One region of the Neobacillus sp. S1115 genome, then DNA from elsewhere that is predicted to be linked to it. Evidence: riboswitches for the same ligand, from Rfam matches in the RefSeq annotation. Region 1 holds a riboswitch; the other holds the start of a gene.

Evidence for each region. A riboswitch is a leader RNA that binds a small molecule or an ion and turns the genes downstream of it on or off. The one in region 1 is predicted to bind cyclic di-AMP.
Region 2: it holds a riboswitch for cyclic di-AMP, as region 1 does, so the genes downstream of both, ACZ5B7_RS17845 (TrkH family potassium uptake protein) here and ACZ5B7_RS13305 (APC family permease) in region 1, are expected to answer to the same signal.

The regions. Positions count from the first base shown of each region.
Region 1 covers NZ_AP038275.1:2,741,870-2,758,784, reverse strand. Annotated here, with positions in the region: gene ACZ5B7_RS13350 (MDR family MFS transporter) at 1-833, opposite strand, end outside; gene ACZ5B7_RS13345 (ATP-binding protein) at 1,053-2,279, opposite strand; gene ACZ5B7_RS13340 (proline iminopeptidase-family hydrolase) at 2,488-3,357, opposite strand; gene ACZ5B7_RS13335 (hypothetical protein) at 3,486-3,665, shown strand; gene ACZ5B7_RS13330 (MFS transporter) at 3,779-4,996, opposite strand; gene ACZ5B7_RS13325 (PAS domain-containing sensor histidine kinase) at 5,145-6,983, opposite strand; gene ACZ5B7_RS13320 (Na-translocating system protein MpsC family protein) at 7,098-7,796, opposite strand; gene ACZ5B7_RS13315 (hypothetical protein) at 7,950-8,093, opposite strand; gene ACZ5B7_RS13310 (hypothetical protein) at 8,187-8,363, shown strand; gene ACZ5B7_RS13305 (APC family permease) at 8,421-10,247, opposite strand; cyclic di-AMP (ydaO/yuaA leader) riboswitch at 10,376-10,518, opposite strand; gene ACZ5B7_RS13300 (hypothetical protein) at 10,643-10,777, shown strand; gene ACZ5B7_RS13295 (aldo/keto reductase) at 10,868-11,845, opposite strand; gene ACZ5B7_RS13290 (arylamine N-acetyltransferase family protein) at 11,963-12,736, shown strand; gene ACZ5B7_RS13285 (MFS transporter) at 12,952-14,178, shown strand; gene ACZ5B7_RS13280 (hypothetical protein) at 14,197-15,039, opposite strand; gene ACZ5B7_RS13275 (hypothetical protein) at 15,220-16,905, shown strand.
Region 2 covers NZ_AP038275.1:3,683,518-3,700,432, reverse strand. Annotated here, with positions in the region: gene ACZ5B7_RS17860 (DUF3231 family protein) at 1-69, shown strand, start outside; partial or broken gene ACZ5B7_RS17855 (cold-shock protein) at 95-283, shown strand; gene ACZ5B7_RS17850 (DUF3231 family protein) at 639-1,190, shown strand; cyclic di-AMP (ydaO/yuaA leader) riboswitch at 1,828-2,015, shown strand; gene ACZ5B7_RS17845 (TrkH family potassium uptake protein) at 2,149-3,498, shown strand; gene ACZ5B7_RS17840 (potassium channel family protein) at 3,620-4,294, shown strand; gene ACZ5B7_RS17835 (cation:proton antiporter) at 4,514-5,692, shown strand; gene ACZ5B7_RS17830 (ABC1 kinase family protein) at 5,910-7,526, shown strand; gene ACZ5B7_RS17825 (PadR family transcriptional regulator) at 7,893-8,237, shown strand; partial or broken gene ACZ5B7_RS17820 (DUF1048 domain-containing protein) at 8,234-8,789, shown strand; gene ACZ5B7_RS17815 (ABC transporter ATP-binding protein) at 8,919-9,680, shown strand; gene ACZ5B7_RS17810 (ABC transporter permease) at 9,681-10,430, shown strand; gene ACZ5B7_RS17805 (alpha/beta hydrolase) at 11,217-11,981, shown strand; gene ACZ5B7_RS17800 (hypothetical protein) at 12,685-13,005, shown strand; gene ACZ5B7_RS17795 (FAD-binding oxidoreductase) at 13,267-14,625, shown strand; gene ACZ5B7_RS17790 (hypothetical protein) at 15,007-15,381, shown strand; gene ACZ5B7_RS17785 (SulP family inorganic anion transporter) at 15,519-16,915, opposite strand, start outside.

The DNA of each region.
Region 1 (16,915 bases):
CCCTCTTGAAGAAACAGCGGTATATAATTAGAGGTGCCAAAAAACGATAAACAGTACACTAACATAAATAGATTTGTCATCAGGATGCCTCTATTTTTAAAAAGGGAGACAGGTAAAAAAGGATGCGCTTCCTTTCTTTCTACCAAAATAAAAATAATCATACCAATTATGCCCGCTATCACATACCAGATGGCGTTGCCTACATTGGTAGATAATAATAGAAGGCTGACCGAAGCCCCAAATAAAAAGAAACCTTTATAGTCAATATGAGTTTTCTTAAATTCTGTTTGCTCTTTATAAGGAAGCAAACATAATACAGTTGCTATACCAATCGGAATATTAATAAAGAAAATCCATCTCCAAGTCAGAGCCTCGACGAAAAAGGAGCCCATCACTGGCCCGACAATAGAAGAAATGGCCCAAATACTGCTGAAAACCGCTTGGATCTTGCCGCGCTTTTCAATCGTGAACAAATCTCCGACAATAATCATCGAGAGTGGAATCATGCCGCCTGCTCCAAGGCCTTGAATACCTCTATATATAACTAAGGAAACCATTGAGTTCGCCATGCCGCATAAAATGGAACCTAATGTAAAAATTCCAACCGCAATCATCAGCAGATTTTTTCGTCCATACATATCCGATAATTTTCCGTACAAAGGTACGGTTACTGTACTTGCCAGCATATAGACAACAAATATCCACGCAAACAACTCCATTCCGCCAAGCTGTTTGACAATAGTAGGACTAGCTGTCTGCATAATATTGGCGTCAAGCGCCGAAATGAGGGTCGTGATGACCAGCCCCCAAAATACATATTTATTTTTCCCCATATAAACCTCCGTGAAAAAGCCAAAAATAACTCTTCCGATTTTTTACATATATATGATTTCAGTCTAAACTATTATAGCAAAAGGTTTACTAATTTTTTATTTTTTAAAAAATATGAATAATCGGCGCCTGGACATATGTTTCATTAGAACTGCCCCATACCTCTTCAAAAAAAAAAATCAGTTCTCATGCAAATGATGCACAAGAACCGTCCCCATGTTTCATTTTTTTAATAATGGCTGCGTAATTGTTGGGAGGGTGACTTCTACGGTTGTTCCTTGGTGTACTGCGCTTGTAAATTTGATTTGGCCGCGGTGGCCTTCGACTATTTTGAAACAGGTCATTAATCCGAGACCGGTTCCTTTTTCTTTTGTTGTATAGAATGGCTCTCCTAGTGTTAGAATCCGTTCTTCTGGTATGCCGACCCCTTCGTCGGTAATCCGGATGGATATCTCTCCTTCTTCCTTTACCCCTACCGTTACAAAGATATCGCCGCCTAGAGGCATGGATTCAATTGAATTCTTCAAGAGATTTAAAAAAACTTGCTTTAACTGATTTTCTTCACCAGATATCATCGGGAGCTCTTCAGCAATTTCAGTATAAATCTGCACATTATTAATGATAGACTGAGTATTTATTAAGGTAATAACATCATGTAACAATAGTTCAATATTCTGTTCCTTGAAAACAGCCGCGGATGGTTTAGCCAGAACCAGGAATTCGCCCACAATGGCATTAATACGTTCCAGCTCTGATAATACGATATCATAATATTCACCCTGTTCACTGTTCGCTTTGAATAATTGGATAAATCCCTTAATGGACGTAAGCGGGTTGCGGATTTCATGAGCAATTCCCGCCGCCATTTGGCCGAGCAAAGCCAATTTTTCGGATTTTTGCAGAAGTCTTTCTGTTTCCTCTCTTCGGGCTGTGACATCCTTTCCAACCACGAGGATCGCTTCTTTTTTTCCAAAAACAATTGATAAGGGGGTAACTTCAAGAAAAAATTCCGTTCCGTCGGTCCGTTTAATTTTATATTCAATAGTAGCAAGGGGGCATTTTTCTTTCTTAATTAGCTTGATTCGTTCTTCGAGCCGTTCTTTATACTCAGGCGTGATAAATTCAAAAATAGACTTCCCAAGAACTTCTGCCAAGCTTTTGGCGCCAACCATACTGAGAGCTGCCCGATTTCCATAAACAATTTTCGTATCCTGATAAATAAAGATAGATTCAGGGAGTGAATCAAGTAATCTCTTATAGCTTTCTTCACTTTCACGTGCTTTTTTTTCAAAAAATCTGGCCTTATCGTATTGCCAGCCAACAAACCAAGCGATCAGGGTAAAAAGGAAAAAGTCAAATGTAAAGAAGGGTTCATGATACATAATCTTTTGGTAGGTAGTAAAAATGAGTGATAGTAGCAGCAAAATGATTTGTCCTGATTTATTCATGTCCATTCCTCTTTGTGTATGTAGGTTACCTGATATAATTCGACGAAATCACAAATAATCCTTTATCATTCTCCAACTTTTTCATCTCAAGGAAAAAAGGTCCAATATAAAAGGCATCTATTTTATGCCCGGGTATAAATTAATTATTCGTTTTCCAACTAGGTCATTAAGAAGAAAAAACCACCTGAAAAAACTCAGGCGGTTCTTCTTATAGACTATCAACCCAGTGCATAAATTCACCAACAACCCGTAAAAATTCTTCCGGTTCCTCAATATATGGCATATGGGCACTGTTTTCAAATACATGAAATTTTGAGCCAGGTGTTGAACGGCTGTAATGCTCTGTTGTTTCCGGCGTAGCCTCATCGTACCGGCCACACGTATATAGTGCGGGGCAAATGATTTCCTTCAATTGTGAGGTGCAGTCAAATTCTTTTAAATTCCCCAGTACCGTAAATTCGGATGGTCCCCACATAATATTGTAAATTTCGGAGTTTCGGTATTCAGGGTGCGCTTTTAGATGCTCAGGTTTTGGAATCCGGCAGACAAATTCTTTGCTGAACACCTCGATGGCTGCCTCAAACTCTTCCGAATCCGTGGCTCCGTCTTCTTCACAGCGTTTTATGGTATCTTGGACTTCAACCGGCAGCTTTTTCAAATTCCGCTTTTGATCCTGTTCCCATAATGGCGCACTCAGGCATGGGCTTGAAAAAATGACACTTTTCACCCCGCTCGGTTTCGTTAAACAATAGGCTGCCGCTAGTGTGGTTCCCCAGGAATGCCCAAGAATATGTACTTCATCAAGGTTCAAAGCGGCGCGAATTTGTCCCAACTCTTCCACGAATCGATCCAACTGCCAAAGTGAATCATCTTGTGGCCTTTCTGACCTGCCGCAACCTAATTGATCGTATAGAATGACCGGGCGGTCTGCCGCCAACTTCTTCAACCCCTGTAAGGAAAAGCAAGATGAACCCGGACCGCCATGCAAAATAATTACCGGTGTGTTCCCCGTTCCATGATCATATTTCTCATACCAAACTTTCCCACCGATTACGTCTATGTATCCTTCTGTCCGCATTAGAATTTCTCCTTTAATATTTATCTTGATTCTGTTTAAGACTATTTTACATCATTTATCTACAACAGAATATTAGGGACTTATGAATAATTTTAATTTTACTTCCCACTCTATAGGATGTCAGGGAGGTGAAAAACACAATGGAACAATCGCCTAGTAACAAACAGCAAAAAGGAAAATCACTGACGAGCGGTCAGAATTCAGGAACTCAATACCATGAGGACCATGCCGGAAATATAGAAGGGTACGGACAGCCTCACCCCATTACTAATAGCATCGATACTAAAACGAATAACACAAAAGCATAAGAGCTGGCCAAGAGTGAATTTTTCGTTCACTCTTTTTTTACGGACTCATTATATTTTCAGTAAAACAAAAAGAGATTGGGATTTGCTCCAATCTCTTTGTTGTTATTGAAATATTAACCTGATTTTCTGGCAATAATCTTCCCTTTCAATGAACCACTTAACACACCTGCATTCCAATACACCATGCCCATGGCAGTTAAAAGAAGGACACCGGTTACCAGGAACACACTTTGAACCGGTAATATTCCGCCTAAGAAGCCACCAATCATCGGACCCGTCATGCCGCCAATCTGATTGGCGGTTTGGTTTAATCCAAAGGCACGGCCACGGAATTCATCTGGCGTGGATTTTACGACCAAACCGTTTAACGCTGGATAAACCGCGCAGAAGAAGACGCCAAACATGAAGCGGATGATAGAAAATCCCCATATTTGCGAGACCAGTACCTGGGCTAACATGCCGATGCCGCCGCCCATCAAGCCTATGAATAACACCCGCTGAAAACCTACTTTATCAGCCCATTTTCCCCAATACGGGGCAAATAAAGCACTGGCGATACCTGGCAGTGAAAACACGATACCGGCAATTAAAGAAGCGTTATCGGAAGACCCGCCCAACTTTACAACGTATAAAGGAAGCACCGGTTCGATCGTCATGATGGAACAACTTGTTACAACTGTTAAAATGAGCACAAGAAATAACGGCCGGTTGGTCATCGCTGTCTTAAAATCATTTCTTACAGAGCCTCCGCGCTCTTTGTTAGGCTTGAAATTTTCTTCTTTTACCCAAAAAATAATCAGCAGCGTGGCGAGGAATACAAATACTCCACCACTGGCAAAAGCAAGCCGGTTACCGACAAGATGTGCAATACCCCCGCCTAATAGTGGACCAAGGATGCCCCCTGATGCTGATGCCGAGGAGATCATGGACAAGGCATACCCAACTTTTTCATTCGGAGTATTGGTTCCAATCAAAGCAATTGCACCTGGAATAAACCCACTGAGTAACCCCTGTAAAATCCTTAATGCTAAGATTTGGTATGGATTGGTGACAAATGCCATTAACGTATAAATAACAAAAAGGGCAATTCCAGCCCTTATAATCATTGGTTTTCTTCCATATTTATCGGCCACACGCCCCCAAAATGGTGAAGCGAATGCACCAGCAAAGAAAGCAGCGCTAAAGAGCACACCCGACCACATTTCAGCGTGATCATGCACCCCTAATTGCAACAGAAATATCGGTAAAAAAGGAATCACCATGGAAAAACTGGCTGATGTAAAGAACACGCCAACCCAAAGCACCCATAAATTTCGTTTCCACATTAGCACGTTTTCCATCTCCTAAATTGTACTTTTTTCCAAAAATTTAAATTTAATACTGTCATAATATCATAAACTAAAATTATTTTCACTCCCGAAATATCCGATTGTTGAAATAAAAGTATCCCAAGTATTTTTACTTGGGATACTTTTATCACTATTGTAACGGAAGAAGGACCTCAATAATGGTTCCCTTCTTGTCACTCCAAAAATGAACTGTGCCGTGATGGTTTTCAATGATTTGTTTGGAAATCATAATTCCGAGCCCTGTGCCATTTTCTTTGGTCGTAAAGAATGGTTCGCCCATTCGCTTCAAAAGCTGCGGCGGAATGCCGGCACCCGTATCCTTAAAGAGAATCTTCACCTTGTTCTCACCGATTACTTTCATTTCAATAATGCAACTGCCACCATTCGGCATTGCTTCTATGGCATTTTTTAAAAAGTTGATAAAGACCTGCTTTAACTGATTTTTATCCCCCTTGATGGTGATTGGTCCATTTGTATTAACCACTTCAATACTAACATTATTCATAATTGCTTGGGTATCGATTAATGTTTTAATATCTTCAATCAAGGCTGGCAAATAGACGGATTCGAACTTAACATCCTGCGGTTTGGCTAGAACTAGCAATTCACTGAGGATTAGTTCAATGCGATCTATTTCCGATTCAATGATTCCAAAATAGGTTTGATCTTCCATTTTCCTTTCCATTAACTGCAAAAACCCTTTAATGGCTGTCAGTGGATTTCGGACCTCGTGGGCAATGCCTGCAGCCAATTGCCCGGCAATGGTTAATTTTTCAGAGTTTAGCAAAAGCTCCTGCGTCTTTTTACGTTCAGTAATATCCCGAATAATCACATGTTGGGCATAATGATTATTGAAAAATGTAGGAATTCCTTTTATTTCAGCATCAAAAACTGACCCATCCCGGCGGATTACTTTGTAATCCCGAAAATCGACCGTTTTACCATTAGAAACGGTTTGAATCCGCTCCTTCACCTCTTGATGGTAATCAGGGTGAATAAAATAGAGAAGTTCTTTTGATAGAATCTCTTCGGCATTGGCAGCACCTAGCAATTCAATACCTGTTTTATTTACAAAAATAATATCCTTGTCCTGGGCAATGAGTACAGCATCCGGGGAATGTTCAACTAATTCGCGGAATGCCTTCTTACGGCTCCACAATTCCTCTTCCGCTTTAATCCGTTCAGTAATTTCCCTGACAACTGAAACAACCTCCACTATTGTTTGTGTATCCGGGTCAAAAACCGGTTTACTGAGTGCCTCCACCCAAACCAAATTTCCATCTTTCCTGCGGATCCGATACTTCCCGCGGATGCTTTCCCCACCTAAATAGGATAATTTTCGATCGGCATAAGCCTTTTCCCAATCTTCCTCGTGCACGATGAATGTAAGAGTGGTTCCAATCAATTCCTCGGCCTTGTAACCGGATATCGTTTCGCAGGATGGAGAAATATAAATGATTTTCCCCAATAGGTTAGTACAGAGGATTGTATCAAGAACATTTTCCGTCAATAAGCGGTGAAACTCTTCAATTTTCCGAACTTCCGTCTTTTTTTGTTTTAATAGAGTAATATCTTTTATGACAGCTATCACCCCAACGATTTGGTTATCGACACTGATTGGTATGTTTGTAATATTGACATCATGGATAGCACCGCTTTTGTTGTTCATCTGGCAGTCGAAGTTTTCCAACTGACCCAATGATGTCTTATGAAAATGATAGAAAACGTTGTCTAAGCTATCAAGTGGAAAAAAAGTCTGCAGTTTCATCGTTAACACTTCTTTAGCAGTATACTCACAAAGCATCTCAAATGTTGGGTTGACCCTCACTATATTACCTGCAGTATCTAATAATATAAGCGCATTTTGGCTGCGTTCAAACAGCATTTCGTAATCAGCAAAACGTTCCCCTATGTATTTTTTTAATAACTGGTTCTTTTCATTCTTAATGTTTTCAACAGGACTGTTCATCTTTCTCTATCAGTTCCTTTCCTACTTTATACCTATACAAAAAAGCCAAGATAGGTTAATGTCCCATCTTGGCTTGTGTCTAGCTCAATCAAAATTGTCTAACTCACTTCCGCCCTATGTTGTTGGAGATAAAATCAATACGATGGCACTTTTATCTAACTGAAAATCCCAATCCACAAATATGTCAGTTACTTTCGTTTGAAGAATGCCTTCGAAATTACCTTTATTATGTAATAATCTTTTTTCAAGATTACGTTTAGAGATCTTTAATATTTCGGAATGGCCTAACCGAATTAACTCCCTCTCAATCGGAACAAGTATTCCCTTCCTAATCACAACCAATGTTCGATTGTTAATGAAATAGGAATCAATCTTCTCCGGTTCTTTTTCAGCCTGAATGCTGATAACCCTGACTTCTTCATGTATTGAGTTTCTTCCACTGTACTCCGCATTATTTTCGTCTTTCGCGGGATCAGAACCGATACAGACAAACATCCCGCTTTTATTATGCAAGCCCCAGTCATAATAAAACTCTTTAATATCCAATCCGGTTAAGATTTTCATATATGCCTTAAATTCCGGAATAAGTGTTTCCATTAAGATATCCCTTGTACTTTGGAACAACTGTTTTTGTTTTTGTTCCAATAAAACGTTCTCAGTCGGTGAGATGAAGTTTCGCAAATAAACCGTTACAAAAGCCTGATTGACCGAAACATAAACGGATTCGGGTCCCTTTCCAAATGCTTCACGCAGTGCTCTGCCAATATAGCTTGAAAGTTCCATTTGAAGCTGTTTGCTTTCCAATAAAACCATCCTCTTAATTGAGATAAAAGCATTTTTTCTTTCATCCCAAATTTATTGTATATTTTTCCGCTAAAATTTTCAATGATTTTCTACTATTTGCCATTGACAAATAGAAAAAAGATTTAAAAGTTCATATAAATATTATTATTTATAAAAAAATAATTATTCATTTTTATACTGAACGGCAGTCAGTTTGAATCGGCATCCGGTGCCAACAAGCGCATCTATTGTCGTTATTTGAAAGATGTTCAATAATAGCCGCCAATCCTGAATGATTCTGCCGATATTTGGTGATAAGTTTTTCACGTTGCCTGCAGGAAAAAAACAGTCTTTTCTAAAATTTAATTAAAAAGACGAAAATCATTGTCTAACGAAATTAGTTGAAAGGTGGTTTTATACATGGATTTAACCCTACAACAAATCGTCGAAGGCTTGCCGAAGTCCCTTTTAAACGCTACTGACAGAGATTTGGAAGGTTTCCAAAAGATTATAGAAGAAGCAATTAAGTTAAGAGATGGCCACAGAAATCTGCAAAAAATGATAAAGAACTTCTCTACCTCTACCATACGCACCTAAAACATTTGAATGCACAAAAAAAGGAAGGTGCCAGATTACACCTTCCTTTTGTCCTATTTACTTTTTTAAATGATATGGAACTGTCGTGACAATCACGTTTCTGCGGTACAGCAAAAAGGATCGGATCAGCAGGCTGGATTGATTATGAAGAATGTTTTCCCAATTGTGCTTTGGCATAAATTGCGGAATGACGACAGTAACACGGAAATTGGCCTCACTTGCTTTATTTTCAACAGTATCAACGAACTTCGTTAATGGATTAATGATACTCCTATAATGAGAATGGAGCGTCACAAGGCGGATATCCGGGTGCCATTTCTTCCATTTCTCTTCAAATTTATGCTCGTCCTCTCTTTCAAACGCGACATAAACAGCAATAATTTGATCAGGCTTCAGCGATTTTGCATAATTGATCGAATTTTCGACCACATGGGTAATACCCGCCACAGGCACTACAATGACATTCCCTTCAATCGGAACAGCAGGCTCGCAATCGGAAATTCTAAGCTGGTCCCCAACTGCTTCATAATGTTTTTTAATCCTGTGGAACAGAAGGATAATCAATGGCAAAAAGATTAATATCGGCCAAACCCGTGAAAATTTTGTAACGAAAAAGATGAGTGTTACTGTAAAACTGATTAGGGCCCCGGTGGTATTAATAACAAACTTTAATCCCCAGCCATTTGGTTTTTCGCGAAGCCATTTGACCATCATACCTGTTTGTGACAAGGTAAACGGTATAAACACCCCGACGGCATAAAGCGGAATAAGATGCTCTGTCTCCGCATGAAAGGCAAGGATTAAGATCATAGACGCCGCACCAAGAATAATGATTCCATTCGAATACCCTAATCGGTCTCCTCTAACCAGGAACATTCTCGGGATGAATTTATCTTTTGCCAAATTGACCGACAATAGTGGAAACGCAGAATACCCCGTGTTTGCGGCCAAAATTAAGATCAAAGCTGTAGTTCCCTGTATAAAGTAGTACATGAAATTCCGTCCAAAGGTGTGCTCAGCTATTTGTGAAACAACGGTTACCTCTGCTCTAGGCACGATGCCGTAATAATAAGCCAAAAAGACAATTCCCGAAAATAGAGCCGCAAGCAGAATTCCCATTGCCATTAAAGTTTTGGCGGCGTTTTTGGGTGCCGGATCTTTAAAGTTTGGAATGGCATTCGAAATCGCTTCAACACCTGTTAAGGCAGAGCTTCCGGAAGCAAATGCCCTTAATAAAATAAACAAACTGATCCCAGCCACTGGCGTCCCTATTGGAGTATGTAAGGCAGGCGAAATTTGGCCAGTCATGATTTTATATAAACCTACACCTACTAAAATAAACAAAGCTAGGACAAAAAGGTATACAGGATAGGCTAAAATGGACGCAGACTCTGTTACTCCCCTTAAATTTAAAAGGGTAATGAATAGAACAAATAGAATCGCAATCCCCACATTATCGCCATGCAAATTAGGAAACGCTGAAGTGATGGCATCAGTCCCAGCGGATACACTGACAGCAACCGTTAAAATATAATCCACTAACAGAGAGCCTCCGGCCACCAGCCCGGAATTCACTCCCAAATTACTCTTCGACACCACATAGGCTCCGCCGCCGTGCGGATAAGCAAAGATGATTTGCCGATAAGATAAGATAAGTGCAGTTAACAGGATCAATACGCCGACGGCGATCGGAATGGAATACCAGAATGCGGTCGCTCCAACTGTCACGAGGACAATCAAAATCTGCTCAGGACCATAAGCCACTGACGACAACGCATCCGAAGAAAGAATCGCCAAAGCTTTTGTTTTATTAATTTTTTGTTCTCCTAGTTCATGTGATTTCAAAGGCCTCCCTATCAAGAACCTTTTTACAGAAGAAAACATTCATGTCACCGCCAAATTTCATAAGTTGTAAGTAAGTTTCCCTATTTTTCGCAAAATAAAAAGTGCCTCCAAGTCATTACGAATAGACCTGTAGACACATCATTTCTTTTGCATCACAAGCTCCGCCTTCCTACTCAATATAACGCTTGCGAGGTTAGCTGTCGGGTTCGGGCCTTTGAGTAGCCCTGCCTGAAAGGATTCACCCCTAGGATTATTTACTAATCCAGAACAATGGTTCCCCCGCACCTATCGGTTTCAGCGATTTAGAAATTTGAAACTGTGAATATCATACTCCCGTGTTCGCTTGTTGTAAATGATTTTTTTTATAGATAAACGGTTATGTTAAGTAACGGGACAAGCGATTATTCCATAAAATAGTCAAAAGGAGGATTTTCATGCGTAACGAAAAAAATCCTATTATATCTGATGAATTTTTAAACGAGCTAGTGAAAGACATTAACGAGGAATTTGGGTGGGACACGGTTGAACAAAATGTCGAGCGTTATGACCATGAAACACATAAAAATTGAGATGTCTAATAAGAGTGAAAACAGACTACGATGTAAAAAATCGTAGTCTGTTTATTTAACAGAAGGTAGTTATAATATTATGAGTTACTATTAGAAGCCGCGAACCGGATGAGGGACATAAGGTTCTTCCAAATAGGCCACTTCTTCCGGGGTGAGTTTAATCGAGATTGCTGCAACTGCATCTTCAAGATGAGGCATTTTCGTGACCCCAATGATAGGTGCTGTAACAGGTGCTTTTTGCAGCACCCACGCAAGTGCAATTTGTGCACGGGGAACCTCCCGTTTTGCGGCTAATTCCGCTACACGTTCGACGATTTTACGGTCCGCCTCAATTGCAGATGTGTAAAGTGTTTTTCCAAATTCATCTGTCTGGGATCGGGAAGTCGTTTCTACCCAGTCGCGGGTCAGCTTCCCTCTTGCCAGCGGACTCCAAGGAATTACACCGATTTTCTCTTCCCGGCAGAGCGGCAGCATTTCGCGTTCCTCTTCACGATAAAGAAGGTTTAAGTGGTTCTGCATGGAAACGAACTTCGTCCATCCGTTACGCTCAGCAATATTTTGTGCTTTCATAAATTGCCACGCATACATGGATGAAGCGCCTATATATCTGGCCTTACCGGCCTTCACCACATCATGCAGTGCTTCCATTGTCTCTTCAATAGGCGTCTTGTAGTCCCAGCGGTGTATCTGATACAGGTCGACATAATCAGTCCCTAGGCGCTTTAGGCTGTTGTCGATTTCTGCCATAATAGCTTTTCTGGAGAGCCCTCCACCATTCGGGCCTTTATGCATGCGCATGTACACTTTGGTTGCAATGACAATCTCATCCCGGTTTGCAAACTCCTTCAGGGCGCGGCCGACAATTTCCTCACTTGTTCCGTCTGAATAGGCGTTTGCCGTGTCAAAAAAGTTGATGCCATCATCAAGTGCCTTTTTAATAATCGGGCGGCTTAGTACTTCGTTAAGCACCCACTGGTGAGTTCCTCGCTCAGGAACACCGAAACTCATGCAGCCAAGACATAACCGGGAAACATCTAACCCTGTATTACCAAGCTTAACGTAATCCATCATGTATGTACCTTCTTTCAATTTAGTTTCAACTTAACTATAATATATTTTGGGTAATTTTTACATAATGCATTTTTCGCATTTTTAATTGATTATAAATTCTAGGAGGATTTAGGAATGGGTGAATTAAATCTATTATTCCGCAAAAGAATTGGGTACCCGCAAGACGAAACTGTTACCTTTGAAAAAGTAGACACCATTCTTTATAAAACAGCAAAATCCATTCCCTTTGAAAATTTGTGCATCATCGCTAATAAAACTGCCGAAATTTCAAAAGAAAACCTAAAAAACAGAATCCTATTAAAAAATGAAGGCGGACTTTGTTATGACCTTAACACCATTCTATATTATTTTTTAATTGAAAATGGTTTTAATGTCTCCTTAGTTCAGGGTGTAGTATACAATCATATTGCCAATCAATGGAGTTCTACCGGAAGAACTCATGTGGCGATTGTCATCACCCACAACGAGTACCGATACCTCATCGACACAGGTTTCGGGGGGAACCTGCCATTGAAGCCCATCCCATTCAGCGGGGAAATCGTAGCATCCCAAAATGGAGAATTCCGCATCGAGCAAACCAACACAGAGCATGGAAATTACATTTTGCATATGAAACTAAAACATAAAGACCAAGATTGGAAGATGGGCTATGCTTTTGACACCAGGAAATCCGTAGATGAATCTGATTTAAATGAGATGCAGAAAATCATAATCGAGCACCCCGAATCCTCTTTTAATAAAAAGCCATTGATCACCAGGTTCACCGACAGGGGTAACTTAATCCTTACTGACACTTCGTTAACCGAGTGGACGGATGGAAAAATGGTCAAAAAGGATATTGACCCAGAGCAGTTCAAATTGATTGCCAAAGAACAATTTGGAATTTGAGACTAAAATAAAAAGGCATGGTCCGTGATTGGCCACGCCTTCTTATTTTGACCTTTAGATGATAATTCCACCATACCTCCCGTTCACCAATTTCATGCATATCAACAATTAGAATTTATGTAAAAAGAAGAGTATGATAATAATATCTAACTATAAGAGGGACTCAGATGTAATGCTAGCATCTAGTTAAAACAAAATAAAGGAGTCTTCAAAAAATGAGTTACATTCAACGTGGGACACGCACATTTAAAATGGTAAACCTAGCATTATTTGCAGGCGGTTTTAGTACCTTTGCCATTCTTTGGGGAACACAGCCCCTCCTGCCAGATTTTGCTCAGGAATTTCATATTTCTCCGGCGGTTTCCAGTTTAAGCTTGTCTTCCACTACGATTGCCTTATCTATCAGTCTTTTAATAGCCGGTTCTTTATCGGAGGTATTTGGACGTAAATCCATCATGACGATTGCGTTATTTACCTCGTCTATTCTAGCCATTTTAACGGCTTTTACACCCAATTTTCATTTACTGATTTTAAGTCGGATCTTGCAAGGCATTGCGCTTGCTGGCCTGCCGGCTGTAGCGATGGCCTACTTAGGCGAGGAAATCGAAGGCAAAAGCTTAGGAATGGCAATGGGGCTATATATCAGCGGGAATTCCATTGGCGGAATGGCAGGAAGGATTATCAGCGGCGTTTTAACCGATTATTTCAGCTGGCATGTCGCCTTAATTGGCGTTGGCATTATTAGTTTACTGGCAAGCTTTGTTTTCTGGCTGATTTTGCCTAAATCTACACATTTCACACCGCAAAAATTAGCCATTAAAAAACTGGCTACTTCATTGTTCAGCCAATTTAAAGAACCGGGTCTTATTTATCTATTTATTATTGGATTTTTATTAATGGGCAGCTTTGTCTCTTTATACAACTATATTGGCTTTGAGCTCATTAAGCCGCCTTATTCATTAAGCCAAACACTGGTTGGATTTATTTTCATCGTGTATTTAGTAGGAACCTTTAGCTCCACTTGGATGGGTATGCTGGCCGACCAGCATGGGAAAAAGAAAATTTTACAGCTGTCTTTGGTCATCTTATTGGTTGGTGCCTGCATCACGCTAAACCCCCATTTATGGATCAAAATCTTGGGAATCGCCATCTTTACCTACGGATTTTTCGCCGGTCATTCAATTGCCAGCGGCTGGGTCGGCAAGGCCGCCACTCACGATAAGGCACAAGCCGCATCCTTATACTTATTTTTCTATTATGCTGGTTCGAGCATTGGGGGAACAGCAAGTGGAACAATGTACAGCCAATTCGGATGGCACGGGGTTGTCTACATGATTGCGATTCTTGCCATTGTTTCAATTGGAATATCGATTCGTTTAGGGATGATGGCCAACAGAAAATCAAAATTATCTTCCATTAAAGGATTAAAGCATAGCAGTTAAAAAACAACAACGTCACAGTTATTTCCATCGATTGGCCAACCGTATTTTCACCTGGTAAAGCAGATAGCTAATTACCCATGTTAAAAGAGAAAAAGTTAAGGCAATGCTGGAAAAAGCAAGCACATAGGCATTATACTCCGCCAGCTTAGTAACGGCCCGGTACGTATCAAAACCAAAGATTCCGGCCGTCAGATTCCATAGGACAAGAAGGAAAAATATCATCCCAAGTCCTCTGGCGGAGCCTTTAATGTCTGCCCAGCTTAAAGCTATATGCGAAGAAATACAAATGGCCAGCACAAAATAAACCCAAAATAACGGGTTCAGCAGATTTTCGAAGGTAAATAAATTCTTACTAAAAACGACCACGACTTCCCATACGGTCATTAGTAATGGCAAATCAACTTTTTCAAAGGTTATATGCTGTGCAATAAAAGAATCAAGTGTTGCAAAAGATTGTGGAACTAGCAAATACATTCCTAATAGCAACGACCCAATGCCGCTAAAAATTGGCCCCAACCCTATAAAAAAATTCCCTGCCTGCTGATACATACTGTGCGGGTTATATTGGTGGCGCACGAAACCAAGCGTGCCATCAGGGCTATTAAGCTGAAGCAGCTTCACCTGTGTCACCTTATGCCCCCATAAAAAGCACTGCAGCAGATGCCCAATTTCATGAATAGGAACACCAATCCACGCCGTAGCAAGCACCCCTTTTGCTCCAAATGCCCGAAACAAAAAGGAATTGGAAGACCGTTCAAGCACACCCAAAATCAAGCCCACCAAAATGATGATCCCGAAAAGGTATATTAGTTCAAGTAAACTTATTAGCATTATATTGAAAAAGGATGTCAAGATGCTCATGGTACAGCCCCTTTAGGGTAAATATAATTTTATCCACATTATACCAATATAGACTCATTTAATAAAAACAACAAAAAAGACTCTTAACCTCTCCCGTATTTGGAATTGCGGTATATATTGAAATGGAATAAAATGAATGAAAGAGTAAAATTTTACTAGATTATAGGGCTGGTGAGGAATTTGTACGAATTCAAGCTGCGCAATATTCTGAGACAAGTGAAAAGCCAAAATCCGCAGAAACGGTATGAAGCCCTTGGGCAGCTATTTGAATATAAACAGCAGGAAGGGCTAGAGGTACAGATTGATCTTTTGAAAAATTTGATCAAAACAGCGGCATCCAAATTTCCCGAGCGCGTCGACCATTGGGATAACCCTTCCTATTTCCTCATCGATTTCGTTTGTGATTTTTCCAGACCGGAAGTTGCCGAGGGACTTATCAGACATTTTGATAGTTTTGACATTCAGGCGAAAGAACGGGCAATTGACTTCTTAATTTTAACGGAAGACGAAGAGATTTTTTCTTTTTTGGAAGAAAAAATTGTCCAATTAATCCAGACAAATGATTTTATTATCCCTTACCGGCAATTGGCGCCCTATCCCACATTGCTAAAAGGGATTCTTGATGCCTCACTGGACATGCTTGAATCCCAGCGTTTTAAATTTTCAACCTATGACATGCTGCTGTCGTTGAATGCCTCTGGTTATGAAAAGGGATATCAAAAAGAAGTAGTTCTGCCCATTTTGTTAGAGGACTACATGACAGAAAAGCAGGAATATTTGAAATTTGATCCAGATTATACCACAAAATATGTGTATACTGCCTGGAAGGATAGTTATTTTATTGTTCGAAATCGAATGAGGCTGTTCTTAAATTTGATGGAATATTATTTTACTCCTGAGGTGGAAATAGAACTTCAGCAGGCTTTAAAATTCCGTGACCCATTTTTGAAAACAGAAGCGCTACTTTTGTGCATGGTTAAAAACCTTCCTTACGATGACAGCATCTTAAAGGATTGCGCCACACATATCGAGACGGCAGAAATGGTCTACTGGGAATTGAAGGATCGGAATATGGTGCAACTGTACCCTATTCATGAGGGCAAGCAACCTCATTTGGCCAAGACCCGGCTTTTTACCACCATTATCAAATTGCCGGAGGAAGACAATGGGATTGTCCATTATCCGGACGACATCCAGGTTCAAGATAAAATGGAGATGGAAAATTACTATGGCCAGCCGGTGCGGTACTATTTAATGAACTTTAAGGAGCATGACCGTGAGTATGTGGGTTGGGTAGGCGCGTATGCCCTTGAAGATGGGGAAGATACCGCCGTCCTTTGGATCGATTCCTATACGGATTATGTGGAATTTGATTCAGCTCCGATCGAAAAGCACAAGCAAGACTTTTTCAAGGAACGTGCCGAAGAAAAGCAGAATTATGATAATAGTGTATACTTCCAAAGCTCTCCTAAGCTAAGCAGAGGTGCATGGTTCTTTATCGCCCTGGCAATTGTGCATTGGATACGCGAGATATTATCCGGATTTGCGGAAAACTCCCTTCTTATCTCGATTCTCTTCACCGTGGTTGGCGGCGCGCTGTGTTATTTGGAATTCTATAAGAATAAAAAGAGAAAAGTATTGATTATCGGCCAGCAGCTGGTAAAGCAGGATGGTGCCAATCAACAAAGCATTGGCATTCAGGAAATCAAAAAGGTTGAGTATGACAAGAAAAACGTGCTCATCTACAATAAGAAAAATGAACTTGCCTTCAAATTCCCGATTAGATGGGTCCACTATGAATTGTTTTATATGTACATGAAGGAGCACTCGGGGCATTTGAAGAACCGGCCGTTTATACAGGGGTAGCTCGCTCGCC
Region 2 (16,915 bases), 940 kb from region 1:
GGATGGTTGGAACAGCCTCCAATGGCACCGGATCGAGATGAACTAATTAGGAAAAAGAATCAATTATAAACATATTTAAAGTCCTTCTGTAAATAAGCCTAAGAACTTTAACAGCGAAAAAGGCTTCGGATTCATCGAACGTGAAGGTGGAGAAGACGTATTCGTTCATTTCTCAGCTATTCAAGGCGAAGGTTTCAAAACTTTAGAAGAAGGTCAAGCTGTGACTTTCGATGTTGAGCAAGGACAACGCGGCCCACAAGCAGCTAACGTTCGTAAGGCTTAAATATAATTCCAAACTTGAGCAGACTCTTTTTTAGAGTCTGTTATTTATTTTTCTTAGAAAAACAAATAGCCCCACTCAAAAATGAGTAGGGTACTTGAAAACAGTAAATCAAATGGTAAACCAAGTGTAGCACATACATTGTGGATCTCCTAATTTCTTTGTATTTTTTTACCAAGTGAAAAACTCTGTTGGCAACATAGAAACAGTCTGAAACAAATCAGGTGCGGTGCTTCAATAACCGTAGGATTACTTTTCTTATTCTATCGGGGCAATTTATTTCAACAAGGTCAATGATTTTACTAATATTACATGCATTTGAATAAATTTGGAATAATACTGTAAAGGAGGTGTGGTAATGTCTAATCCTTTTGAGGCGATTTGGAACACGCTTAAAATATCGATTGATACCACAAATGAGCCTAAATCACCGTTACATATCATTGAAGCTGGTGACTGTTGGACGTATTTAACATTAATGGAAGAGTTCATTCGTTATGAGGAAATGGGATTAAATACAACAACAGATGATGAAGTGAAAGAAATGTTAAAGGATGTTATTCAGGTATGTGAATCACAAGTGAAAAAATTAAGCAGTTTTATGAAAAAAGAGGGAATTCCCTTACCAGATGTCTCATCATCAAAACCAAATTCAGACCCAAATGATATTCCTTTAGGGGTAAAGCTGACGGATAACGAACTTGCAAATGGTATAGCATTCAAGGTAGTTACTTGTTTGCAAGCGTGTTCTAAGGGACAAGCTGATTCTGTTCGAAATGATGTCGGATTAATTTGGTTACAAAACTATCTAGAATGGGCAACGTTTGGAACAACCTTAAAAACACTTATGCGTAAACGAGGGTGGCTTAAAGTACCTCCATATTACTATCCTCCTGGTCTACCACGATAATAAAGACCAACTCAATCTTAAGGGTTGGTTTTTTAATTGTGTCTAAAATAGACCAGGATTTATAGTTTTCATATTCAACTATCGGGTGCCATTGTTAAATAAGAGTAGTCGTCTTTTTACTAAAATGGGAATTGAGTTTAATAAAATATTCAATGATAAAGGTGTTTGCCTCCAGAAAGCTAAAGGAGTTTTTTTCAGCATAAATAAATCTCTTTCTAAAATTATAATAGAAGAAATTACCGAAAGTTGGGTGTTAATATTATAACTTTTTATTTAAATAAGGTTCATTTGGCAATTCGAATTGGATAACACTCAAAAAGGATTGAACTGAAATATGTATTCATCGATTATTATTTCTTATGGGATTGTCATAACCTTAGAAATCTTACTCGTATTGATGTGTTCAATATTTATTTATAACAATATGGCATTCTTACTAACTTTAAATTATTCTCTAATAAATATCCCAGATCATAACAAAAATGGTTTGATGAAAGTGTTTTTTAAAACAAATAATCAAAATGCAACAAGTGAAAATTAACGTCTAAATTCTTAATAAAGGTAAGACGCTTAAGGAATGCGTCGTTTTTTTATTTACAAAATGAAAACAAGGGAGTAAGATTTGATTCATAAATTTAATTTGAAATCGCTGAGTTCCATAATGGGAACGGGGGAACCAAATTATAAAGGTTTTTGTATCGTAATGAAACAAAAACCTTTATGGGGTGAATCTTTTTAAATGCAAGTGTTAATTGCTTTAAAAGTAGGGCGACTCTTAGCACCCGAATCCGTCAGCTAACCTCGTAAGCGTTCTGAAGAGATTTTACAATTTCGTGCAGGCAGCATGTTTATTTCATGATGCATAAAAAGCCACGGAGAGATTTTATCTCTTTAGTGGCTTTTTATTATTATGGGTAAAATACCAATAAATAATTTGTACATTGAAAAGGTGAGGGGAATTGTGAATTCATCTGTTAAAAAGAATAATCTGATAAAATTGCACCCGGCACATATCCTAATTATTGGGTTTGGTAGCCTTATTTTAATTGGTACATTACTCTTGATGTTACCAATTGCTACACATGAAGAGGGAAAAGGTCTCCAATTTGTTGATGCCTTATTTGAGGCGACATCTGCTGTATGTGTTACAGGACTCGCTGTGGTGGATACGGGAACAACATTTACATTGTTTGGACAAATTGTTCTTTTAATTTTAATTCAAATTGGCGGATGGGGGTTTATGACCACTGGTATCTTAATGTTCATCATCCTTGGAAAGAAAATAGGTCTAAAAGAAAGATTGCTCTTACAGGATTCGTTGAACTTATTTTCACTTTCAGGAGTTGTTAATTTAGTTATTAAAATCATCAGTATTACATTGATTGTAGAAATGATTGGTGCAATCATTTTAGCGATAAGATGGTCATTTGAGATGCCATGGGAAAAAGCGATTTATTATGGTGTTTTTCATTCTATTTCTGCCTTTAATAACGCTGGCTTTGGACTTGAATCTGACAGCTTGAGTAAGTGGGTAGGCGACCCTACCGTAAATGTTGTCATTACTTTTTTATTTGTTACGGGTGGGATTGGCTTTACTGTAATAATGGATTTATGGAAAAAAGGAACCAATCGAAAATTGTCTCTCCATTCGAAAGTAGCTTTACTAATGACCTTAATTCTAAACGTAATTGGAACTTTGGTCATCTTGATTTCAGAGTATCATAATTCAGCTACAATTGGACACTTTGGGTTGGCAGATAAACTTTGGGCTTCTTACTTCCAGGGGGTTGTTCCTCGCACAGCAGGTTTTAATACGATTGATATTGGTCAGATGACTGTGTCTTCACAGGTTTTCATTATGGCGTTAATGTTTATTGGGGCTTCGTCAGGATCCACTGGTGGAGGAATAAAAGTAACCACTTTCGCCATCATTTTATTTGCTTTATGGTCTGTTCTTACAAATAGGGATGATGTCAATATTTTCAAAAGAAGGATTTCTTGGCGGTTGGTAAATAAATCATTGTCTATTAGTGTATCAGCGATGATATTTATTTTTACAATCTTCTTTTTACTTACCTATACAGAACATGTGGATACGAGGAAGCTCCTGTTTGAAACAATTTCAGCCTTTGGTACTGTTGGTTTATCCACTGGGATAACAGGAGATTTATCTCCTTTAGGAAAATTATTAATTACTATCATGATGTTTATCGGAAGACTTGGGCCTTTAACTATGGCCTTTGCTATCATGTTGAAACGAAAAGAATCCAAAGTAAGATATGCTGAAGAAAAAATACTGATTGGATAATTAAAGAAATGGACGAATTCTAAAGCATTTTAGAAAGAAAAAAGTTAAAAGAATTTTGACCTTTAATGGTAAAACTAAATAGACAGACGAAATTAAATGAAACACTGGGAGAGATAATTCTATGACAAAGCAAACGGCTGTAATCGGAATGGGGCGTTTCGGTTCAAGTGTGGCAATTGAGTTATTTAATGAGGGAGCAGAGGTTTTAGCAATAGATAAAAATGAAAAGAGAATTGATGAAGTTGCTAATGAAGTCACACATGCGGTTGTTGCAGATACAACGGATGAAATTGCGATAGGGGAACTGGGAATAAGGAACATGGAAGTAGTTGTTGTGGCCATAGGTGACGATATTCAAGCAAGTATAATGACCACCTTGCTCTTAAAAGAGGTAGGAATAAAAAAGGTTATTGCAAAAGCTGTTACAAAACAGCATGCAAAAGTTCTTACTCAAGTTGGAGCAGATCATGTTGTTTTTCCGGAGAGTGAAACGGGAATTCGTATTGCTAAAAACATTATGTCACCTAATGTGCTTGATTTTATTGAGCTATCCGAAGATTATAATATTGAAGAAATCATAGCTGCACCTTTTATGATTGGAAAGAGTCTTCGTGAACTAGATATTCGTGCTAAATATCAATTAAGCGTCATTGCGATTAACAGTAAAGGTAAAATGAACATTTCACCACTTCCAGATGATGTTATTCAGTCAAATGATATTCTTATCGTGCTTGGTGAAAAGAAAAATTTAAAAAAGTTTCAGACTGTAAACCACAAGATACTTTCTACACGTTAATTAATTTATGTATGATAATCTAATAAATATAAATAAACTTTGAACCCCAATACTGCAACCTAAAAATAAAAATACAAAATGAATTTGGAGGAGCCTGTCACCAAGGGATTATAATGCCCATTTTGAACAGGCTCTTTTCGTATTTTTGTCAGTTTAAATGCAAAGATAAGAATGAAATACATTTTGTATAAAAACTTATTTTAGAAAGGAAATCCAATTATGATAGAAGTTTGGATCATTCTTTTAGCAATAGCTGTTGGAGTTGCCTTCATAGCTGAAAAAATAAATCAACCTTACCCAACTCTGCTTGTAATTGCGGGTCTATTCATAGGTTTACTTCATATTCCTTTTTTGGAAGAAGTCAAACACCATGCAACAAACGATATTATATTTCAAACGGCAATTATTACGATTTTCCTTGCAGCCTTATTAGGAGATGCGACTTTAAAACTGCCATTTGAAGAACTAAAAAAGAACAAGAAACCAATTTTATTATTGTCACTTCTTGGAACGTTTCTAACTTTTTTATTGGTTTCTACATTCTCCCTTTACTTATTACGTTTGTCACTTCAAGAATCACTTATTTTTGGGGCTGTAATGTCAGCCACGGACCCAATTTCAGTGCTAACCATTTTTAAGTCAATGAAGTTAAACAAAAGATTATCCATTATTGTGGAAGGGGAAAGTCTAGGTAATGATGGTGTTGCCGTTGTACTTTTTAAAATTGCACTTGTTACCACTGTGTTGACTGCAGCGGGGGTTTTTAATGCTTCGGCTGAATTTTTAAAGGTTGTGGTAGGGGGAATAACTGTCGGGTCTTTACTAGGCTTTTTAGCTTCTCGGATAACTCGGCATATTGATCAGCATTTAATTGAAATTGGTTTATCCATTGTTCTTTTTTATGGTGCCTTCGAGCTTGCCGAGCATTTTCATTTCTCAGGTGTGATTTCAGTAGGTGTAGCTGGCTTAATTTTTGGAAACTACGGAAAGAGAATTGGGATGTCAGAGAAAACCCTACGGGAAATGGATTCGTTTTGGGAGACAATTGCATTTCTTGCGAATGCCATGATTTTTTTCATGGTCGGATTAGAGATTGCTCGGATTGGACTGGAAGGGAAGTGGGCAGTTGTTATCGGAAGTATTGTAATTGTAGTTATTTCACGGATTGTAGCTGTGTTTGTGAGCTTATCATTTGATAAAACAGTTCCACTAACATGGAGGACTGTTATTGGATGGGGAGGGCTGAAAGGCTCTTTATCCATTGCACTAATATTATCAATGACTCCAAATTTCAATGGGAAAGACCTATTATTAGCAATGACTTTTTGGAACGTTTTGTTCTCCTTACTAGTACAAGGAACAACTATAAAATTTCTTGTGAAAAAATTTAAAATTTAATCTTAAATTAAATCCAATTTTGCCAAAAAGCTTCAAGAGATATTGTTAAAAAGTTCAAAAAAAGGAAAAATCGAAACAATAATTATGATATAGTTTAAGTAATAAAATAGCGTGTTTTCTGGAGGAGCCTGTCACCATAGGATTTTTTATGTCCTTTTGTTACAGGCTTTTTTCTATAAAGTCGAAACAAAATAGTTATAAGAAAAGAGGGGTGCTAATGAAAACGAGAAACAAGTTATCTCGAACTAGAAAATTGCTTTTTATGGCCTTTATTATCTTCCTTCAAATCTATTGGTATAAAATTCGAAGAAAACCTAAAGACAAATGGGAAATACTATGGGGTGAAATTGGAGCACGATTTAGAAAAACCCTATTTGAATTAGAGGGACTGTTAATCAAAATCGGACAGTTTTTAAGTACCCGTGCTGATTTATTACCCAGTGCTTTTATTCATCAAATTGAAGATCTCACGGACCATGTTCCTCCTTCAAACTGGATTGAGATTAAGGAAATCCTTGAAAAGGAATGGGGGAATTCACTTAATAAAAATTTTATCTCAATCGAAAAAACGGCAATTGCTTCTGCATCGATAGGAGAGGTATATAAGGGGGTGCTGCAAGATGGAACAGAGGTTGCCATTAAAGTAAAACGCCCTAATATTGATTCGGTGATTCAAACAGATTTCCGTACATTAAGTATTATTATTTGGTTTGCTGATCACTTTGTTCCCATGCCAAAAGGGTTCATTAATTTTAAAGTTCTGTTTAAAGAACTTAAACAAGTGATTGAGCGTGAACTTGATTACTCAAAGGAATTAGACACAATTCTTTCTTTTAGAGAACGATTTAAGGATATGAATGTCGTGCAGATTCCTTCGGTATACCCAGAACTTAGCACCCCAAATGTCCTTGTAATGGAATGGGTTGAAGGTATAAAGCTCACTGATACGAAGGGGTTAGAGCTATTAACAGAAAGCCGAGAGGAGCTTGCCAAGAGGCTTTTCAAAGTATTCCTTCCTCAATGGCTTGAACCAGGTATTTTTCATGCAGATCCACATCCAGGTAATGTTTTAATATCAATGGAAGGTAAGATTATCTTGCTTGATTTTGGAATGGTGGGGGAGATTTCTAAACAGGATGCAGCTTATTTTCAAGGGTTAATCCAAAGCATACTTTCGAGAAATTATCCTAAAGCTGTTGATTGTTTGATCCATTTAGGATTTTTGCTACCTGATGCTGAGTCAAGAACAATTGAGCGTTTATTAGCTGAATTGATCGCCATACAGCCATCACAATTAAAAGAAATGGACCTATTTGCTTTAAAAATGGAAATGAATGATTTACTCCAAGCCTTGCCCATACAAGTCCCAACAAGATTTGTCTTTTTAGGCCGATCTTTTGTAACGATTGAAGGGATTATTCGAAATTTGACTCCAGATTCTGAACTTATTGATTTAATGAAACCTGTGTTTATTGAGTGGCTGGGGAAACAAGGGAATAAATGGTCCTTTGTTTGGCAATGGATTCAATCACAACCGATTTTTAAGATTTTCCATTCTGTTGTGGAATTTTTAGATGCACCTCAAAAATTAGAATTACTAAAAGAGATTGAACAAAGAAGACAGTTCCAGTTTACTATTTATGAAAATAATAAAAAGCAGTTATTTCAATTAACACTAATCGGATTCACAGGAATTGTACTAGGTATTTATACAGTTAGCTCTCTTATATGGCAGATCTCGTGTGGAGTAACCGTTGTGTCTTTTGTTGGGTATTTAATTTGTAGTTATAAACAGAGAAAATGGATGAAGTATATGCATGAAAAACGAAGATAGTAGAATAAATGATTTATGTTTTAAAAAAATTATTCTAAGTGATTGAACGAGATAAAACTTATTTGAATAGTTGGAACATGTAAATCAAGTCCACCAAAATGAGTGAGTTCCTGGTCATCAACCCCTTCACCAATTATTTTTAAATTATTTAGATCTTCTTGAGAATAATCACGTGTCTGGCTAAAGTCTTAGCTGTCAAATTTGATAAAAACACCTTTGACGTCGTAAAAACGGGCTTTTTTGACGAAAAGTTTTATTGACAAACGGCCCTACTCAGTAATACTATATACTAGTAGTCAGTAACACAAAATACCTGTGATACTGACTACTGAAAAAATATAAGTAAAATATACGCGGAGGTAAAAATTGGAAAATATAACAGAAATGCTGAAAGGGGTGCTTGAGGGGTGTGTGCTTGAAATCATCAGCCGTGGCGAAACTTACGGCTATGAAATCACGCAACAGCTGCGAGAACTTGGCTTCACTGATGTGGTTGAAGGCACAGTTTATACGATTACCATGCGGCTTGAGAAAAACAATCTGGTGGACATCGAGAAAAAGCCATCCACTATGGGACCGCCGAGAAAATTTTATACACTCAACGCAGCAGGTCAAGAACAACTTAAAATCTTTTGGAAAAAATGGGAATTCATCTCAGGTAAAATTAACGAACTCAAAACTAATAAAATCAAAAGGAGAGAAGTAAAATGAATATTTTTGAAAAAATTATCGGAAGTCTGGATGACAAGCGGGAATGGAGAGCGATGGAGGCACGTGCGAAGGCACTTCCAAGTGAATACCACAACGCTTACAAAGCTATCCAAAAATATATGTGGACTGCTGGTGGTGGTCCTATCGACTGGAAGGACAGCAGCCGTATCTTTTACGGCATTCTCGACCTCTTCGAGGAAGGTGCAGTGGAAGGCAAGAAAGTTACTGACCTCACGGGCGAGGACGTGGCTGCTTTCTGCGACGAGCTAGTGAAGGATGAGCAAACTTGGAAGGATAAGTTTCGCAAGAAGTTGAACGATACGATTGGTCGTGGCTAACGGCGAAATCCTAGTGGATTTTCGCCTAGCATCGATACTAACGGCGCAAACCACCACTGATGACGACTTGGCTTCCTTTGCCTACGAACTAGCGGCAAACGCTAAAACCTATGTTGAAAAGTATCGTGAAGATTTAAATCAGATTATCATGAAGGATTGGGAAAAAAGAAAATTCAATAGATCATACCGACTGAATAGCTGGTTACAAATGTAATGTGATCACCTTCACTATTCAGTTATATTTTTAACACGGTAGTAAGTAATACTGAATATCAGTCAGACTAAGTAGGGTAGTATTGGCAATCTAGCGCCTTGCTGCGCTTTTTATAAGGGGGAAAAAAGTATGAGCAATGGAGCGATTTCTGTAAAAGGGTTAAAAAAATCCTTTAAAGATAAGGAAGTCTTAAAGGGGGTGGATTTTGAGGTGCGGCGTGGCGAAATTTTCGCTCTGCTGGGCTCAAATGGAGCGGGCAAGACGACGACGGTCAACATCCTCTCGACGCTGATGAAGCCCGATAGCGGCGAAGTGGGAATCTGCGGCTTTGACATCCAGCGTCAACAGGATCATGTTCGCCAAAGTATCAGTCTGACAGGGCAGTTCTCTGCTTTAGACGGTATGCTCACCGGGAGGGAAAACTTGATGATGATTGCCAAGTTGCGGGGAGTTTCCAATCCCGCTCAAGTCGCCGACAACCTGCTTGCCAGATTCAGCCTCACCTATGCGGCCAACCGCCGGGCAGACCAGTATTCCGGCGGGATGAAGCGCCGCCTTGATATCGCCATGAGTCTGATTGGGAAGCCAGCAGTCATTTTTCTCGACGAACCGACCACAGGGCTTGACCCCGAAGCGCGGATTGAAGTATGGAATACCGTCAAGGAGCTTGCCGGCGGCGGCACGACCATCTTGCTGACAACCCAGTACCTGGAGGAAGCCGAACAACTGGCAGACCGTATCGCAATCCTGCATGGCGGAAAAATCATCACGACCGGTACCCTTACCGAACTTAAAGAAATGTTCCCGCCAGCGAAAGTGGAATACATCGAGAAGCAGCCGACATTGGAGGAAATTTTCCTCGCGATCATCGGCAAAAAGGAGGAGATGTAAATGAAAAGTAAAACATGGATATTACTAGGGCGCTTAATGCGCAACATCATGCGAAGCCCTGATACGATTATCACGGTGGCGATTACGCCGATTATGATGCTGCTGCTGTTTGTCTACGTATTTGGCGGCGCTATAGAGACAGGCACGGACAACTACGTCAATTATTTATTGCCGGGAATCTTGCTGATGGCTATAGCATCCGGCGTCGCTTACACTTCCTTGCGGCTGTTTACGGATGTAAAGAGCGGGCTGATGGCGCGTTTCATTACCATGCCCATCAAGCGCTCATCGGTATTGTGGGCCCACGTGTTGACCTCGCTTGTTTCCAATGCGCTTACTGTCGTGGTGGTTATCATCATAGCGCTTTTGATGGGCTTTCGTTCCAGCGCTGATATCCTACATTGGCTCGCAGTTGCTGGGATACTAGGGATTTTTACGCTGGCGCTGACATGGCTGGCGGTCATTCCCGGATTGAGAGCGGGGTCTATGGAAGGGGCGACAGCCTACTCGTACCCGCTGATTTTCCTGCCGTTTATCAGTTCGGCCTTTGTCCCCACCGAAACCATGCCTAAAATTGTCCGTGCGTTTGCTGAGAACCAGCCCGTGACTTCAATCGTGAATGCGATTCGTGCCCTCTTGTACGAAGGGTCTGTTGGCAACGACATCTGGATCGCGCTTGCCTGGTGCGTCGGCATCATGGTCATCGCTTACTTCTTCGCAAGTAAACAGTTTAAACGCCAATTAGGGTAAGTACACCATTATAGGATTAGTCAAATCAATAGTCAGCAGCTGCGATTAATGCATTTGCTATCACATGGAAGGCTGCTAAAATGCCGGGGAAACCATCGATTAAATCATGGAGAAACAGAGGTTTTTATACTCACTCATAACTTTATGTTCTACCCTGCCTACCGCTATAATAAAACTAAATAAAAATTGGTCAACCAGAAATATCTGGCTGAACTTATATTACGAAATGGGTGCTAGAGTGAAATAAAAGCACATTAGAATTAATAACGCTTGGGATTAGTTTGTTATTCGGTATGCTATTTCAAATGTGTATAATAAAACTTACTGTTATAGATTATCTGTATTAATTCTTGGGGTTTTTGGTTCAAAAGCCGCTGCTGCCCTAGCATTTTCATTATGTTGATGGTTTTTGTATATATCTAATTTACTGCATCTTTCTATGTGTTTGGAAGTTTTCTTTTTTGCCAGCCACCTTATCACCTCCTACGGATAATATGTCAAACGTTTAACTTGAAAATAAAAATGGTTGAAATTGGTTAAACTCTTAAACTGAATGTAATTTTTTCATTATTATCTCTACATTCTTAATGGAAGGATATAGATATTCATTATTATGAGACCTCAGGAAGGAGGGTTAGAAAAAGCCCGCCGAGGATGGTCCTAACATTTTGGGGCACGAGAACCGAACCAATGTTTCGTAATTCACAGTTGACAGGTAGGAATAATATGAATTATAATCCTGTTAATTAGAAAAATGGAAATGGTTGTTTAAGGAGGGGACGCGGGATGAAAGAACAATATCCTGTTTTGGCCGGAGCGGAGTCATTTTTTATTAAAGGGAACGATACGGGTATCTTAATTTCCCATGGATTTATGGGCACTCCTCAAAGTGTGCAATACTTGGGACAAGAATTTTCCAAACTGGGTTATACGGTTTATGCCCCAAGGTTAACAGGTCATGGAACGCATTATCGGAACCTAGAGAATACTACACATCATGACTGGTTTTCAGCTCTAGAAGCAGGTTACAAATTTTTAAAGGAACGATGCTCCACTATTTTTGTCATCGGTCAATCGATGGGAGGGGCATTAGCACTCTGGTTGGCAAATAAATATGCTGATATAGAGGGAATCGTTACCATAAACGCTGCTTTAAGTTTACCAGACTATGAATATTTGGTTGGAAAATCAAAACCAAGATTTCTTCCTGAAGGTACACCGGATATACGATTGGAGGGTGTTCATGAAATTACCTATAACAAAGTTCCAATTCAGTCCATTCATGAACTCCAAGCTCTGATGAAGAAAACGCCTGATTTCATCCCAACAATCACCCAGCCTATCCTTTGCTTTAAATCGCTGGAGGACCATGTAGTTCCTCACGAATGCACAGATTATATTTTCAATCGTGTTGGGTCTACTCAAAAAGAAGTGGTGACGCTTTACCATTCTTTCCATGTGGCATCCATGGATTATGACAGGGATGAAATCATTAAGAAAACACACACTTATATAAATAAAATTGCTGAGCAAAAAGAAGTACTAATTTAGACTAAAAGGCCCACTGTAGTTGGCAATAACAGTTTGGAACACGAGAATCGCTCGCGTGCATCCAACGGACAAAACCGGTGAAAAAGAAGAGAAAGTGTCCGAACTTAGGGGCAAAATAAACAAATACTCGCCGAACGTACCAAGGAAGGTCTGCCTTATACAAAATAAAAGGCAGGCCTTTTAATATAAAAATAATTTAAATAAGGGAAAGAATTGTATTGAATAATCAAAAGCGTCAAATGAGCATTTTTTTTATGGTTCCAGTCGATCAAGTATCATCTTGGAGACATCCTGATAGTCTTTCAGAAGAGTTCCCCGAAATTGGAGGGAGGTAGGCAGGATAATAATACTATCTCCATGTTTTCGCCTATTATGGATACTTTTATATTTGCTGATTTTATAAATATATAATATTATTATGTTAACCAATAAAATTTTACAATTTGATGAATTCGTTTAAAAAATATATATGTAAGCACTATAAATGGTTATAATAAATTTAAACTCGTTTCAATAATCTCCAATTTTCTCCAAAATCCTACACATCCACACTAGTACTCTTTCAATATGATTAGAAATGGCGTTACAAAAGAACTAAAATGAATCTATTTAAAGGTTTCGATTAAGCGGTAATTACCAAAGGTAAGAAAATGTAGTAGGAAGGGCAAAAATTATTATAATTTATTTATGGAAGGTGACCGGAATGGAACAGCAAATAGTTGAATTGTTAGTCAGAATGGATGAAAAACTTGAAGAGATGAATGAAAAACTTGGAGCCATGGATGAAAGACAGCAAAGAACGGAAAGTAAGCTTAACGAAATGGATGAAAGTCAGCAAAGAACGGAAAGTAAGCTTAATGCAATGGATAATAGACTGCATAGTACGGAAATTAAACTTACCGCAATTGATGATAAACTCGAAATGGTATATGCAACGGTAAAAAGGATTGAGACCTCCCAAACTGAAGATGTACTAGCTCTTTTGCAACTACAGAAAAAGAAACTCGATTTTGAAATGGAATAAATAATCAATAAGTGAACTGAAATGGACAAAAGAATAAATTTATCAAAACAAGTGCCAGAGATCCTCAAGAAAAAGTGGGGGAGCCTGGCATTTTGTGTTTATTTTAGCCTTAAATGCTTTAATATCCTATACACCTTGCTCCAATTAATTAGTAAATAGATTCAGTGAAGATTCAAAAAAGTCACACCTCTATTGGTGAAAAATGGTATATTAGTACTGGGTCATTATATCTAATATAAGGAGCGTGTTAATGTGTTTAATATGCTAGAAAATCAGATTGGTAATCGATTACTGCTGCCGGGTAATGAACGCTATGAGGAAACAAGAAAAGTTTGGAATACGGCAGTTGATAAACAGCCGGCAGCAATAGTCGTTTGTGAATCAGAGGACGACGTGATTGCAGGAGTACAGTTCGCAAAGGAAAATCAACTATCCATCTCCATTCGCGGTGGCGGACATCATGTTGGCGGCTTTGCGGTTTGTGAGGAAGGTTTGATGATTGATTTATCACAAATGCGGAACGTATCCGTGGATGAATCTAGACAAGTGGCACTCGTTGAAGGAGGCGCTAAACTTGGGGATATTGATCTTGAGACACAAAAATATGGGTTAGCGGTACCGACTGGCACTGTTTCTGAAACCGGTGTAGCTGGTCTCGCTTTGAATGGCGGACTTGGCTATTTAAGAGGAAAGCATGGTTTAACCTGTGATAATATCGTTGGTGCTAGAGTGGTAACAGCAGACGGGGCGGCCATTAATGTGAATGAAGAAAACCATCCTGACCTTTTTTGGGCGATCCGTGGAGGTGGCGGCAATTTTGGCGTCGTCACGAAGTTTGAATTTGCCTTACATAAAGTAGGACCAGAAGTATTTGCTCTAGACGTCATGTACGATTATAAGGATGCAAAAGTCATCATTCAAAAATTACAAGCATTCTTGGAACAAGCCCCTGATGAGGCAGTTTCTATTAATTTAACGGCAACCGTATTACCACCTGCTCCATTTTTACCAGAATTCTTACATTTTAAAAAGGTCATTATGTTTACAGGAATATACACTGGAGATGTATCAGAAGGGGAAACCATTCTACAGCCATTGCGCGAATTAGCTGAACCCATCATGGATCGTACAGGTGTGATGCCATTTGCAGAATACCAAAAGAAGCTTGACCCGATGGTACCTGAACACGTTCGTGTTTATGGAACCTCGTTGTACTTTGATCAACTAACGGACGAAATTATTGACCAGCTTCTATATAAAATCGATAATGCACCTGCTCCAAGTATTTTGGTACAGCTATGGGCACTTGGCGGAAAAATGAACCGAGTACCAGCAACGGCGACACCATATGCCATTAGGGATGCGAAATTTGTCCTGTTGGTTGATTGCATGGCTATGGCAGGGGATGACGACCTTTGTAAACAATGGATCGATTCTGTCTACGGTGGATTGCTGCCATTTTCACATAAAAAGGCATCCTATCTCAATGCAATTGGTTCAAATGAAGAGGCGACAACCAATGCATTCCAAGAAAACTATGCAAGATTGGTAGAGATTAAGGAAAAATACGATCCAGAAAATCTTTTCCGCCATAACCATAATATTAAGCCATCAAAGTAAGTAGCAAAATATGATTTGATAATAGTTTGAAAGGGATATAGGATTGATTTTCGAGGCTGCTTGCTACTCTTTGGCAACAAGGATTAACCGATTATGAGTTAATCCTTGTTGCATGTTAATAGGAGCATTTAAATATCATCGGAATATCTGAACGAAGTGAATCTTCGGACAAAACTGGTGAAAAAAACAGAGAAACTGTCCGAACCTGGGGCCCCTTCGGACAAAACTGGTGAAAAAAACAGAGAAACTGTCCGAACCTGGAGCCCCTTCGGACAAAACCGGTGAAAAAAGTAGAGGAACTGTCCGAACTAAGTAGAAATTCCGAAAAAATATCCGCGATTAGTGTTTTCGATAGTTTAATAGCCAAGGTGGGTGTTCCACGTGGGGAAATGGGTTAGAACAGGAACGATTGTATTAATTTTATTCGGACTCCTAATGATTTATCTGAAGGATATTTATTATCCTGCTCTTCCGATCGAATCAGTTTCAAAATCGGAAGTAATAAACAAGGTGAATAAATCGAATGGAAATATTGTTAAAATTACAGATGAAAACAGTTACCAGTGGTATATATCAGAAATGAAACAAGGAAGAGCGTATGAAAATTTAAAAAGATTGATGAAAGATAAAGGCTGGTTTTTTAAAGAACAACTAGGTTCGGGCTTTGTTTTTCAAAATGAACAAGGTGAAATAATGGTTTCAAGTGAAATGTGGACTAGAAAATATGTAATCTTGCATTTTCCAAAAGGTATTTAATGACCATGTTTCAAGATAGGTTAGCAACCAATAATTTTGTTATGTTAACTTAAAAACACCACTCAATAGTTTAAGTTTATTAGTTTACAATCTTACGAGGATAAAAAGAACACACTGAATCAGTGTGCTCTTTAACATTAATGACCCGCAACCTTCTCAAGTCCACCCGGCTTGTTATGAACGGCAATTTTATCAATAAGTTTATTGCTTTCTGTATTTAATCCTTTTAAATTCACTTTGACACCGTTTTGATGGTACTTAATGACTACTTTATCAATCGCTCCAACAGCCGAGTCATCCCAGAGGTGAGCATTTGATAAATCAATATCAATTTCATTAACAGCTTCTTTATAATCAAAACTGTTGACAAAGTCTGTTACAGAAGCAAAGAAGAGTTGACCAGAAACATGGTAAACCTTCTTATGAGAACCTTTTGCAGAAAGGCTGGTTACTTTTACTTTTGAAATTTTTGAGGCAAAGAAAATAGCACTTAATATAATTCCTACCAAAACGCCCAATGATAAGTTATGAGTTTTTACAACTGTCAATACAGTTACGATCATAACAATCGTGTCTGAAACCGGAATTTTTCTGATTGCTTTTAAGCTCGACCAATCAAATGTTCCGATTGAAACCATAAACATGACACCGACTAATGCAGCCATTGGAATCTGTACGAGGAACCCTTGCAGAGAAACAATAAGTGTTAATAAAAACGCACCCGCAACAAATGTAGATAAACGGCCTCTACCACCAGACTTAACATTAATGACTGTTTGTCCAATCATGGCACATCCAGCCATACCGCCGAACAATCCAGAGACAATGTTAGCAATCCCTTGACCACGCGCTTCTTTGTTTTTATCACTATCTGTATCCGTCATATCATCAACAATGGAAGCCGTAAGAAGGGTCTCCACTAATCCTACAACGGCGATGGATATGGAGTAGGGTAAAATAATTTGCAACGTCTCAAAGTTAAATGGAATGTCCGGAATTAAAAAAACAGGTAATTTAGACGCTAATTCACCCATGTCTCCAACAGTACGAACATCACTGCCCGTAAAAATAGCGATGGCTGTGATAACAATGATGGCTACTAACGGTGATGGAACAGCTTTCGTAAATCGAGGCAGGATATAAATAATCGCTAATGCTCCAGCAACCATCGCATACATTTGCCAAGATGCACCTTTGAACTGAACCAATTGAGCCATAAAAATTAAAATGGCAAGGGCGTTGACGAAACCCGTCATAACCGAACGGGGGACAAATTTCATTAAACGACCTAACTTCATAGCACCCATAATAATTTGGATGACACCCGTTAAAATGGTTGCTGCAAGCAAATACTGCAAACCATGGTCTTTCACCAATGTCGTCATCAATAATGCTGTTGCACCCGTAGCAGCTGAAATCATCCCAGGTCTGCCACCAACAAAAGCAATGGTAACCGCAATACAAAACGAAGCATATAATCCAACCATTGGGTCGACACCAGCAATGATGGAAAAGGCAATTGCTTCCGGAATTA